DNA from 2 places in the Leifsonia sp. A12D58 genome. Region 1 is predicted to be linked to the other one. Evidence: predicted binding sites of a transcription regulator. Region 1 holds the regulator's gene; the other holds the start of a gene.
What was found. The regulator HrcA, encoded in region 1, represses chaperone genes, less so after heat shock. The targets are predictions, from matches to a motif close to TTNGCACTCGNNNNNNNCGAGTGCNAA.
Positions count from the first base shown of each region.

Region 2: the regulator HrcA is predicted to act here: its motif matches at 3,730-3,756, upstream of groES (co-chaperone GroES).

Region 1 covers NZ_JBLJAT010000002.1:177,131-183,139, reverse strand. Annotated here, with positions in the region: gene ACMT3I_RS06715 (iron-containing redox enzyme family protein) at 1-660, opposite strand, end outside; gene ACMT3I_RS06710 (DUF4870 domain-containing protein) at 971-1,345, opposite strand; gene ACMT3I_RS06705 (DUF4870 domain-containing protein) at 1,516-1,980, opposite strand; gene hrcA (heat-inducible transcriptional repressor HrcA) at 2,161-3,183, shown strand; gene dnaJ (molecular chaperone DnaJ) at 3,234-4,343, shown strand; gene ACMT3I_RS06690 (16S rRNA (uracil(1498)-N(3))-methyltransferase) at 4,352-5,110, shown strand; gene ACMT3I_RS06685 (HIT domain-containing protein) at 5,131-5,511, shown strand; gene ACMT3I_RS06680 (PhoH family protein) at 5,552-6,009, shown strand, end outside.
Region 2 covers NZ_JBLJAT010000001.1:61,999-68,007, forward strand. Annotated here, with positions in the region: gene tsaD (tRNA (adenosine(37)-N6)-threonylcarbamoyltransferase complex transferase subunit TsaD) at 1-621, shown strand, start outside; gene ACMT3I_RS00345 (DUF4190 domain-containing protein) at 768-1,163, shown strand; gene ACMT3I_RS00350 (hypothetical protein) at 1,251-1,961, shown strand; gene ACMT3I_RS00355 (hypothetical protein) at 2,132-2,491, shown strand; gene ACMT3I_RS00360 (THUMP-like domain-containing protein) at 2,472-3,692, opposite strand; gene groES (co-chaperone GroES) at 3,833-4,129, shown strand; gene rarD (EamA family transporter RarD) at 4,224-5,177, shown strand; gene ACMT3I_RS00375 (ABC transporter substrate-binding protein) at 5,371-6,009, shown strand, end outside.

The DNA of each region.
Region 1 (6,009 bases):
AAGTCCAAGTCCTCTCATGGTGCGGGCGAAGATCACTGAATGCATCCGATCGGCTCGACCACCGCCATACTCATCAGCCTGAATCTCCACGAGGGCTGCCTTTGGCCTGCCGGTGAGGCGCGGTATAGCCCACGAGTGCGGGTCGGCCTCCTTGAGCGTGTAGACGGAACGATGGATCACGTACTCCACCAGCTGGTTCGCTGTCGCCCGCTGGGCAATGAAGCGCGCGAGGCTTGGCCCCGACTCCTTGCCGGTCAGACGAAACAGGGCGGCCGCAACAGCTTCGGCCTCTGTCGCCGGCAGCGATGGAACCTGCACGCGTTCGCGCAACTCCCGCTCGAACCTCTCCTCGATAGCAGCGCGTGCAGCGAGGGTCACCGGATGCCACTCCCATCCGTCTTCGACATCGCCGACGTCTCCGTAGAACAGCCCGTAGAGCATGAAGAGCGTGAGTTGCAGATCACCGTCCCGAAGAACATCGGCAGTGGTTGCCAATGAGCGTTCTATGTCGCCCAGATAGTCGGCCAGCTCGGGGGCTTCGGCCGACGGGCGGCCAGCCAGAGCGATGAGGAGTCGTTGACTGAGTGGGCCTCTCGAGTGAAACGTGGGGGAGGTCGCGGTGGGGCATGCCTCTGTCGCCTGATTGCCTGGGGTGTCCATGCCCCTAGAGTTCATCTGGCATCAGGAATGGTCAACCCCGGTTGGTGTCTGGCGCGATGCATTGGTCGGTGGGTGAGCTTTCACATCAGCTGGGCGCGCAATATTCCGGCTGGCGCGGGCTTTTTCGCGCGCCAGCCGCAATATCCCGCGCCCATTTTGCGGCGGTCGCGGAATTCGCCACGGTGAGACCACGCTCAACACGCTCAACACGCTCAACTGATCGACTGGTGAAGACCTGCGCTTAACGCAGAACCGCCTGCCAAGGACAAGCCTGGCAGGCGGTTCTGTTCGCTGACGCGAAGTGACGTGACTAGCTCACGAACTTGATTGACAGCGGGTAGACGTACGTTTCGCCCTTGTTGGCTGCGACGGCAGCCAGGATGCTGAAGATGATTGTAACTACCCACACGGCGAACATGATCAGGAAGCCGATCACGATGAGCGACAGGATGGCCCCGATGATGTAGCCGATCAGCATTGTGATCTGGAAGTTCAGCGCCGCAGCGGTGTGCTGGCGGATGAACGGGCCACGATCCTTCAGGACGAGGTAGCCGATCAGTGCGGGCAGCAACTCGAAGAAGATGCCACCGATGTGTACGAGCGTCGCCCAGAGCTTCTCGTCAGCGGGGCTGAGCTGGCTGGGACCCTGGTACGGGCTGGCAGGAGGGGGAGGTGCGTCAGACATGATGATTCCTTTCTGGCGCTTGAATCGCGCGGGCTGAGGACGATGAGATGACGTGCAGTGATCACAGTAGCCACTGGAACGATGTCGCGCATCGCGGCTGTGCGAGTGTTTAGTTTTTGTCCAGGTGAGCGGCCTGCAGGCAAAGCGGGCGACAGCTCACCGTGAGCCGCTCAACTAATGAAGCGGATGGCGAACGGATAGCGATAGTGGAAACCGTCTTTCGCCTTCATGAAGCCGAGGATTGAGAAGACCACGCCGATGATCCACAGCACCCAGATGAGGTTGCTGAGGAACGAGAGCAGACCGAACGTGATGACGCCAAGAACGAAGGTGGCGATGTAGATCACGACATACCCGATCCCCAGGGTGATTTGAAAGTTCAGGGCTTCTTTAGCCTCAACGTTGGTGAACGAACCGCGGTCCCTGAACACCAGCCAGATGATGAGCGACGGCAGAAACCCCAGGATGCCGCCCAGGTGTGCAAATGATGCCCACTGTTTGTCATCCATTGCCGAGAGCGGTGCCGGCGGAGTCGAGGGTGGCTGCCCGTAATCGCGTGCGGCCTGCGGATTGGCGTCTCGTTGCCCGGCGCCATCGCTTGGATCAGGGGGAGTCTGTGCATGTGGATCAGTCATGATCAATGCCCTTCAGGCGGATACGTGGACACGCAACGCGCTGTAACAGTCAACGCTACTGCCGTGAAACTCCCCATGGCAATCAAAGAAGCCTCAGGTTGACGCGATATGATTAGCACTCAGTCAATGCGAGTGCTAATGCTTGTACGCGTGCCGAGTGAAGAGGGAGGCTGTAGCTGAATGGTGTCCGAACGCAGCCTTGAAGTCCTGCGGGTGATTGTCCAGGACTACGTCGCGTCACGCGAGCCGGTTGGATCGAAATCGATCGTCGACCGTCACTCCTTCGGTGTTTCAGCCGCGACCATCCGCAACGACATGGCCCTGCTTGAAGAGGAAGAACTCATCGCAGCGCCCCATACCTCGTCGGGCCGGATCCCCACCGACAAGGGCTACAGGCTGTTCGTCGATCACCTGGCCAATGTGAGGCCGTTGTCGCCCGCTGCACGCACGGCAATTGAAACTTTCCTCGGTCAGTCATCCGACCTCGATGAGGTACTCGCCCGCAGTGTTCGCCTGCTGTCCCAGCTCACGAACCAGGTTGCCCTGGTTCAGTACCCGTCCTTGTCTCGCGCCAGAGTGCGCCACATCGAACTGGTTCCGCTCACCGACCGCCGGGTGCTGTCTGTCTTGATCACCGATTCGGGCCGAGTTGAGCAGCGCGTCATTGATCTGCCGCGCGTGGTGGATGAAGAGCAGCTCAGCATGGTCAGGTCTGCTCTCAACCACGCAGTCGGCGGACTGAGCATGGCCGAGGCGGCAAACGCGCTGCGAGAGGCCGAGAGCCTCGGTCCCGTTCCTGTGCGCGACCTGCTTGACCCGATCGTCGCCACTCTGATCGAACAGGTCGGGGCCAACCGCCACGACCGCCTCGTGATGGCTGGCGCTGCAAACCTGGTGCGCACCGAAGAAGACTTCAGCGGCAGTATCTTCCCGGTACTCGAGGCAATCGAGGAGCAGGTCGTCCTTCTTCGTCTCTTCGGCGAGATGGCATCAGACCAGCATGGTGTGTCTGTGAGCATTGGGCGCGAGAACGCATCGTTCGGCCTCGGGGAGACCTCGGTGCTGACGAGCGGATATACCTCGTCGGGCGGCGACCTCGCCAGGCTCGGTGTGCTCGGCCCGACCCGCATGGACTACTCGAACAACATGGCTGCGGTTCGCGCCGTTGCCCGATACCTCTCTCGCCACCTCGGCGAGAACTAGCTTTTCATTTCCAATTTTCCCGTACGACAGATCAACAAGGAGAGCCGCTTTTGGCTGACCACTACGAAGTCCTGGGCGTTTCAAAAGACGCAACGATCGACGAGATCAAGAAGGCATACCGACGCCTGGCCAGACAGCTGCACCCCGATGTGAACCCCGGCGCAGAGGCCTCTGAACAGTTCAAGCTCGTCACACACGCCTACGACGTACTGAGCGACCCCAAGCAGCGCCAGCAGTACGACATGGGTGGCCAGGGCGGTGGCGGATTCGACAGCGGTAACTTCGGTAACTTCGGGGACATCTTCGAGACGTTCTTCGGTGGAGGCGGTGGAGGTGGCGGTCGCGGACCCCGCTCGCGTCGCGAACGCGGCCAGGATGCACTCATCCGCGTCGAAATCGACCTCGACGAGGTCATCTTCGGCACCCACCGCGATCTCGAGGTCGACACGGCCATCGTCTGTGAGACCTGCAACGGCAGCTGCTGCCAGCCGGGTACCTCGCCGGTCACCTGCGACATCTGCCACGGAACCGGCAGCATCCAGCGCGCGGTTCGTTCGTTGCTCGGTAACGTGATGACGTCAAGCCCCTGTGGCACCTGCCGAGGCTACGGCACCATCATCGCCACGCCCTGCGTGACTTGCCAGGGTCAGGGCCGCGTCCGCGCCCGCCGCACTGTTGCCGTCGACATCCCCGCAGGTGTCGACACCGGCCTGCGCCTGCAGATGCCGGGCAGCGGCGAAGCCGGACCTGCCGGCGGACCCAACGGTGACCTCTACCTTGAGATCAAGGTGCGCCACAACGACGTCTTCAGCCGCAACGGCGACGACCTGCTGTGCACGCTCGAAGTGCAGATGGCCGATGCAATCCTCGGGACGACCGCAACGATCAAGGGTCTCGATGGTGACCTCGAGGTCGAGTTGAAGCCGGGAACGCAGAGTGCAGAGATCATCACGGTCAAGGACCGTGGCGTGACCAAGCTGCGTGGCAGCGGCCGGGGCGATCTCAAGATCGGCATCCAGGTTGTCACACCGACGAAGCTTGACCACAAGGAGAAAGAGCTCATTCAGCAGTTCGCGGCCAGGCACAAGGGGCACGCCCCTGAGCTCAGCCAGTTCCAGCAGGGACTCTTCGCCAAACTGCGCGATCGCTTCCTCGGCTAGGCGCGTCGATGGCCCATTTCTACCTGGACGAGTCGCTCCAGCCTGATGCGTGTGCGCCTGGCGCGCTCGTAAGCATCGGCGGCAGCGAAGCCAAGCATGCAGTCACCGTCAGCCGTGTACGCCCCGGCGAGTCATTGCTGCTCGGAAACGGGCACGGTCTGATCGTCTCAGGCACCGTCGTCACCGCCGAGCCCGGCGAGCTGACGCTTCGTGTCGACGAGGCGACGCTGCACGCTGCGGCGACCCCGCGCATCCGTCTGGTTCAAGCCCTTGCCAAGGGCGATCGCGACGAGATGGCCATCCAGGCAGCGACAGAGCTCGGCGTCGACGGCGTGATTCCGTGGATCGCCGCACGCTCTATCTCCCGTTGGGAGGGCGCCAAGATCGCCAAGGGGCGTGAGCGCTGGGCAACCATCGTGCGTGAAGCCAGCAAGCAGTCGATTCGGCCGTGGCTTCCCGTCGTTGAAGATCTGACGACGACGAAGCAGTTGGTGAAGCTGGCCGGCGAGACACGGATGCTGTTGCTCGACCCGACGGCATCCGCTCGCCTGACCCAGTTCGACGCGACTGCGGCTGGTACGCAGGGCGAGGCCGAGCGCGACATCGTTCTCGTCGTCGGACCCGAAGGCGGCATCGCGCCATCGGAGCTGGCCCAGCTCGAAGCTGCCGGCGCGACCCAGGTGCGCCTGGGCGACACCGTGCTGCGCACATCGACCGCCGGACCCGCGGCTCTTGCCATCCTGAACGCAACGCTCAATCGCTGGTAACGCCAGCTTAAGATAGAGATATGTCTTCTTCAGGCGCGGGCCCAACCGAAAGTGCAGCACCGTCGATCTTCAGCCGCATCATCGCGCGCGAGATTCCAGCGACTGTTGTCGCAGAGACCGATCGCATCATCGCGTTCGAAGACATTGCCCCGCAGGCCCCTGTCCACATTGTGATCACCGTCAAGACTGAGAAGTACCGCAACGTCGTCGAGCTTGCAGCCGGCGATCCTGCCCTGCTCGCCGAGCTCATCGCTGTCGCGAACGACATTGCGGCTGAGCGCACGAACGGTCAGTTCCGCCTGGTGTTCAACACGGGAGCGGATGCCGGTCAGACGGTGTTCCACGTTCACGCGCATCTGCTCGGCGGACACCTCACGGAGGGATCCCTTGGCGGAGCATAACGACGCATCAGAACCGGCTACACCCGAGGTCGTTGCTCCGATGGCGGGAGCAGGCGAGGCCCGGATCCACATCGACGGAATCGCCATGGTCCGACTTCTCGGGCCGCAGGACCGATTCCTGACGACGATCGAGAAGCAATACCCATCAGTCAGCGTCCACGTGCGCGGCAATGAGATCACCGTGTCTGGTCCCGTCGCGCAGGTTGAAGCTGTCAGACGTCTCATCGAGGAGTTGCAATTGATGATTCACAACGGCCAGGAACTGGGGGAGTCAGAAGTGACAACCTCGGCGAAAATCTTGAACGACGACAGCACGCGCAGCCCGTCCGAGCTGCTCGGTCAGGCCATCCTCACGTCGCGCGGCAAGAGCATCAGGCCGAAAACCCTGGGCCAGAAAGACTACGTCGACGCGATCGACGAGAACACCATTGTGTTCGGCATCGGCCCCGCCGGTACCGGCAAGACCTACCTGGCTATGGCCAAGGCCGTCCAGGCACT
Region 2 (6,009 bases), on a different contig from region 1:
ACGTCACTGTTGCTCGTGCGTGACCTGGTCTCTGACGTCGAGCTGTTGGGCGAAACCATCGATGACGCGGCAGGCGAGGCATTCGACAAGGTTGCCCGCGTGCTTGGCCTGCCCTACCCCGGCGGCCCCCAGATCGACAGGGTCGCAGCGGATGGCAATCCGAAGGCGATCCGCTTTCCGCGCGGCCTCGGCCTGCCCAAAGACATGGCCAAGCACCGCTATGACTTTTCATTCTCGGGGTTGAAGACCGCTGTGGCTCGTTGGGTGGAACAGCGCCAGGATGCCGGTGACGAGGTCCCCATCGCGGATGTCGCTGCCAGCTTCAGGGAAGCGGTGGTCGATGTGCTGCTCACGAAGGCCATCGCCGCCTGCAACGATTTCGACGTACCTCGCCTGCTCCTGGGCGGAGGCGTGGTCGCCAATGCGAGGCTGCGCGCCGTGGCTGAGGAACGCACGGCGGCGGCAGGCATAGCGCTCCGGGTTCCGCCGTTGTCGCTCTGCACCGACAATGGCGCAATGATTGCAGCGCTTGGAGCGCAACTGATCATGGCCGGCCACGAACCGTCGACGCTTGAGTTCGGCGCGGATTCTACGCTTCCCGTCACCCAAATTCAGGTGTAAGAAACGCTCAAATCTCCCGTTGGCGGCGGACTGAGGCTATCCTGAAGTAGGGGATAACCAGCCGAAATAGCTGGCTGACACCAGATTTGATCGTGGGTTGTCATGCTGGCACCGCGAATGCCCGGCTTTCGGAAGGAGCCTAGAAAATGACTGACCCGAACCTCCCTCCCACTACTCCGCAACCCGCACCGGTGCAGCAAGCGCCTGCGTACCAGCAGGCACCGACGTATTACCAGCAGACCCCGCCCGCACCGCAGTACGGCCAGACGTCTGGCCAGCCGGCTCAGCCTGGCAAGTACAACGTTCTGGCAATCGTCTCACTGGTCTCTGCGTTCTTCTTTTCGCTTGTCGCAGTGATCACCGGTCACATCGCGCTGAGTCAGATCAAGCGCACCGGTGAGCAAGGGCGCGGACTCGCTATCGCCGGGCTGGTACTCGGCTATCTCGGCATCCTTGCTTCGATCATTGGCACCATCATCTTCTTTGCGGTATTCCTGCCGTACATGGCGACTGTCGACCCCAATACGTTCACTACCAACTAGTGCCGTTCACAACGGTTCATCTTCGTGATGGCGAACCGTGTGCGATGGCGAATGTGACTGCGAAGCATCTGAAAGGAACGAACTCCGATGAGTGATCCACAGAATCCAGAAGTTCCCCGCGTCCCCGAAGTACCCGATGTGCCGCAGGTTCCTGAGGTACCGCAGGTGCCCGAGATCCCCGACCCCTTCGCCCCGGATGCCACGACTGCTGCGGCTACCCCGCAGCCCCCACAGGCATCGACCCCCTCGACACCAGAGGGTTCTGGCACCCCAGATACCCCAGGCTCTCCCAACGCCGCCGGCACACCTGGCACTCCGGAAGCCCCTCAGGTGCCCCCAGTCGCTCCGACCCCTCCGGCTCCGGCTGCCGGAAGCCCCTATGGTGCTCCGACGCAGCAGCCACCCGCGTACGCAGCCGGAGGCCAGCCGCCGGCATACGGTGCGCCAACTCCGCCGCCGCCTGGATACGGCACTCCCGGTGCGCAGCCATACGGCGGAGCGCCCGCGGCCAAGCAGCCGGTGCTGAGCATCATCTCGTTGGTCGCCGGTATCGTCGGTCTGCTTGGATTCCCCGTGGTCTTCCTGCCCATCGTCGGAGGCATCCTCGGTCTCATCATTCCCGCCGGTGCCGTCGTCCTTGGATTCCTCGGACGGTCGAAGGAGCCGCGGGCCAAGGGCATGTGGTTGACCGGCATCATCACCGGTTTCGTCGGTCTTGCGATCGCCGTGATCAGCATCATCGGCTGGGCGATCGTTATCGCGTCGTTCCCGTCCAATGGATACAACTACAACTACTAGGCAGCAGCCAGTAGTAACTCAGTCGCTCAATTCAGCGTGGGCGCCACATCGCGTGGCGCCCACGCTCATTCTCGGAGGTCGTTTCAATGGTTGGGCAGCACAGTGACTCCGGGGCGCCCTCGGAGGCTGGGTCGCACCCGGAACCTGAGACGCCAAACGATGACTTCCGGTTGGACCTGACACGTCCGCCAGCTCCCGTCGAGGGGCAGCTCGCCTACGAGTCGACGGTGACGGCTCCCACAGAGTGGGTGCCGTACGTCTACACGAACGCTGAGATCCAGGCGCTTACCGAACGCCGCGAACTCTCGGTCGCTTCGCTGGTTTGCGGCCTGATCGGTCTGCTGCTCGCGGTATTCGGAGTCTGGGGGATTCTGTTGTCAGTAGCCGCCCTGGTGCTCAGCCTGGTAGCGAGGCGCACCGAGCGGATGGCCGGAGGGCTGTGGATCTACGGGTTTCTGACGGGCGCCATCGGCCTGGTGCTCAGCGTCGGCTGGATCGTGCTGATCGCCGTCATTTTTCCGAGACTGTAGAAGCCGCAGGACGCGCCACGCGTTCGACCAACAGGGCAGTGCGCTTTCCACCGACCCGCGTCATGATGAGGGTTCCCGACGCTGTGCCTGTCAGACGCAGACGGGTACGGAGCGTTGCCGGATCGACATCCACACCGCGCTTCTTGATCTCAAGAGTGCCGATCCCGCGTGCCTTCAGCGCCTGCTTCAGCTTCTTCTCGTCGAAGGGCAGCTCATCGATCACCCGGAATGCCGTGGCGAACGGTGAATCGGCCAGGGTGTCAGAGGTGAAGTACGCGATGCCCTCACTCAGCATCCCCGCATCGACCGAGCGGGCCAGGTCGCCGATGAGGCGCGCGCGGATAACGGCGCCATCAGGTTCGTAGACGTACTGCCCAAGTGGTGCAACATCGACATCTTCGGTATCTGCGGCCGCGTTGAGCTCGGCGACCCCACCTGCGGTGAGGACGAGCGCCGAGCGGCGGATGTTCTCTCGTGCGAGAACACCGAACCAGAGGGCCATCTCGACAAGCTGGCCGTCGACGGAGACCCATTGGGCCTCGGCATCCACTGGGATCGCGTCGCGGTCATGGCCTGGGCCGAGCTTCACGCCGAGCGGGAGTGTGTTGGCCAGACCGAAGACGTAGTCGAGCGAGGGGGAGTAGTCCTCTGGCCGCGTCAACCGGGATGTGTTGCCATGGCCTGCGGTTCGACGGGCGGGGTCAAACCAGGCGCCGTCGAAGCCGGTCAGGTCGAATGTCTCTGCGTTTGCCTGCTCGACGTGCGCCTGGGAAAACGGAGCAAGGTTGAAACTCGCGACTGTGGCGGTAATCTCGTCGGTGTCGACGGCCGTCACTGCGAGGTCCATGGCGGACATCGCCATCGCGTCGCCGCCGATACCGCATCCGAGATCTGCGACTTTGTGCAGGCCTGCTCCGGCAAAGCGGCCAGCGTGCAAGGCTGCGACTCGAAGCCGGGTGGCCTGCTCCAGGCCCGCCTCGGTGAACAGCATCCGCGCGGCGAATTCACCAAACTTGCCCTGGGCCTTTGCGCGCAGTTTCGACTGGGTGAGCACCGCGGCTACCAGCCCGGGAGAGTGGCCGGCCTTTCGCAGATCGGCGACAAGTCGCACAACATCTGCACTCGACTCATACGCGGGAAGGGAATCGAGAAGCCGCAGGCCCTCTGGTGATAACAGCTCGACGAGCTCTGAGCGATCCATTACGTCACGGTAGCACCGATGCCGGTGCCGTCATTGTCTGGCACTCACGTTGCGTGAGTGCCAGATGCGCCCTAAACTCGAATTAGCACTCTCGACGTGAGTCTGCCAACCCTATGTCTTAGTTAAGAAAGAGGTCAACCGTGTCGGTCTCCATCAAGCCGCTCGAGGATCGCATCGTCATCAAGCAGGTCGAGGCAGAGCAGACTACTGCTTCAGGTCTTGTCATTCCTGACACTGCCAAGGAGAAGCCCCAGGAGGGTGAAGTTGTTGCAGTAGGCCCCGGCCGCATCGACGACAACGGCAACCGCATCCCGCTCGACGTCGCAGTCGGCGACAAGGTTATCTACTCCAAGTACGGCGGAACCGAGGTCAAGTTCGGCGGAGAAGACCTCCTCGTTCTCTCGGCTCGCGATGTTCTCGCAGTGGTAGTTCGCTAGTTTTACGCTTCATCATCGGGCCCCGGATAGCATCGCTATCCGGGGCCCGATCTTTTTCTGCGAGGCTGGTTTCTACCGGCCCTAGGATTGGCAGATGTCAGCAGAACCAGTGGTAACCCCCGCTCCCGTACGGGTCGACCGCAGTGAAAACAGCAAGGGCCTCATCTACGCCGTCTCGGCCTATGTGCTGTGGGGCATGCTGCCGCTGTATTTCCTGTTGCTCGTACCGACGAATGCGTTCGAGATCGTTGCGTGGCGCGTTCTGTTCTCCCTGCTGTTCTGCGCGCTGGTCATCACCGTCACTCGCAAGTGGCGTGCGCTCACCGCGGTGCTGAAGAAGCCACGGGTGGTGCTGACGATGGGACTCGCGGGCGTCTTCATCTACGTCAACTGGCAGACGTATGTGTTTGCGGCGGTCAGCGGACACGTGGTCGAAGCCGCTCTCGGGTACTTCATCAACCCGATCGTCACGATCTTTCTCGGCGTGCTCGTCTTGCGGGAGCGGCTTCGCTTCATGCAATGGCTTGCAGTCGGTATCAGTGTGGTGGCGGTGGGAGTACTCACCGTCGGCTACGGTGCTGTGCCGTGGATCTCGCTGATCCTCGCTTTTTCGTTCGGCTTCTACGGCTTGATCAAGAAGAAGGTCGGCAACGATGTGGATGCCGTAACCGGATTGACGCTGGAGACTGCCTGGCTGGCACCGATCGCCATCATCCAGTTGATCGTCGTAGCCGCACTGTCCGGGCTGACATTCGGCACCATCTCGCCGGGGCACACGCTTGGCCTGGTGACACTCGGTGTCGTTACGGCCGTGCCGCTGCTCTTTTTCGCTGCGGCGGCCAGGCGGCTTCCGCTCACCACGATGGGCCTGATCCAGTACTTCGCACCCGTGCTGCAACTGCTCGTGGGCGTGGTGGTACTACACGAAGCGATGCCGGTCGAACGTTGGGTAGGTTTCGGCCTGGTTTGGGTGGCCCTGGTCATGCTCACTATCGACATGGTTGTCGCCGGACGAGCACCGCGGCGAGCAACCCTCGAGCCGGTCTAGGGGGACAACCGGGCCGCTCACCGTCTGGTGTGAGAGAGAATCCGCGATCAGATGATAAATCGTAACGATTTGGGTCGGTTTACACGGTTGTTACACGGTTGTCTTGTTTCAGGTGGTTCCTGTCAATACTGTGACAGGACGGTAGCCAGTCGGTTGCTGTGTTCTTTAAGTATTCCTAGTCCCAAGGAGCAACATGAGCGTATTCGCGAAGGCCTCGGCCTCCCGCTCAGTTCGGGCAGTAGTCACTGGTATCGCCATGGTCGGCGTCAGCGCACTCCTGCTCACTGGATGCAGCAACGGTTCGGCAGACACCCCGGCCGACACCAGTAGCCCGGCTGCAAGCGGCGACGCAAACCAGATCGATGCCGGCGACCGCGATCTCAGTCTGAAGATCGGCACCATCCTTCCCCAGAGTGGCGCTCTCGCCTTCCTCGGGCCGCCCGAAGAAGCCGGCGTCAAGCTGGCAGTTCAGGATATCCAGGACGCCGGACTCGGCATCGACATTGAGGCGATCCTGCGTGACTCGGGTGACACCACGACCGATACCGCAACCGTGTCGGTGACCGACCTTCTGTCGCAGAAGGTCTCAGCCATCGTCGGTGCAGCATCCTCCGGTGTCTCCAAGACCGTGATCGACCAGATCGTCGGCGCTGGCGTCGTACAGTTCTCGCCGGCAAACACCTCGGCAGACTTCACTGACTACCCAGACAAGGGCCTGTACTGGCGTACAGCGCCGTCTGACGTGCTGCAGGGCGAGGTGCTCGGTAACCTGATCGCTGAAGATGGTAACTCGACCCTTGGCCTTATCGTGCTGAACGACTCGTACGGAACC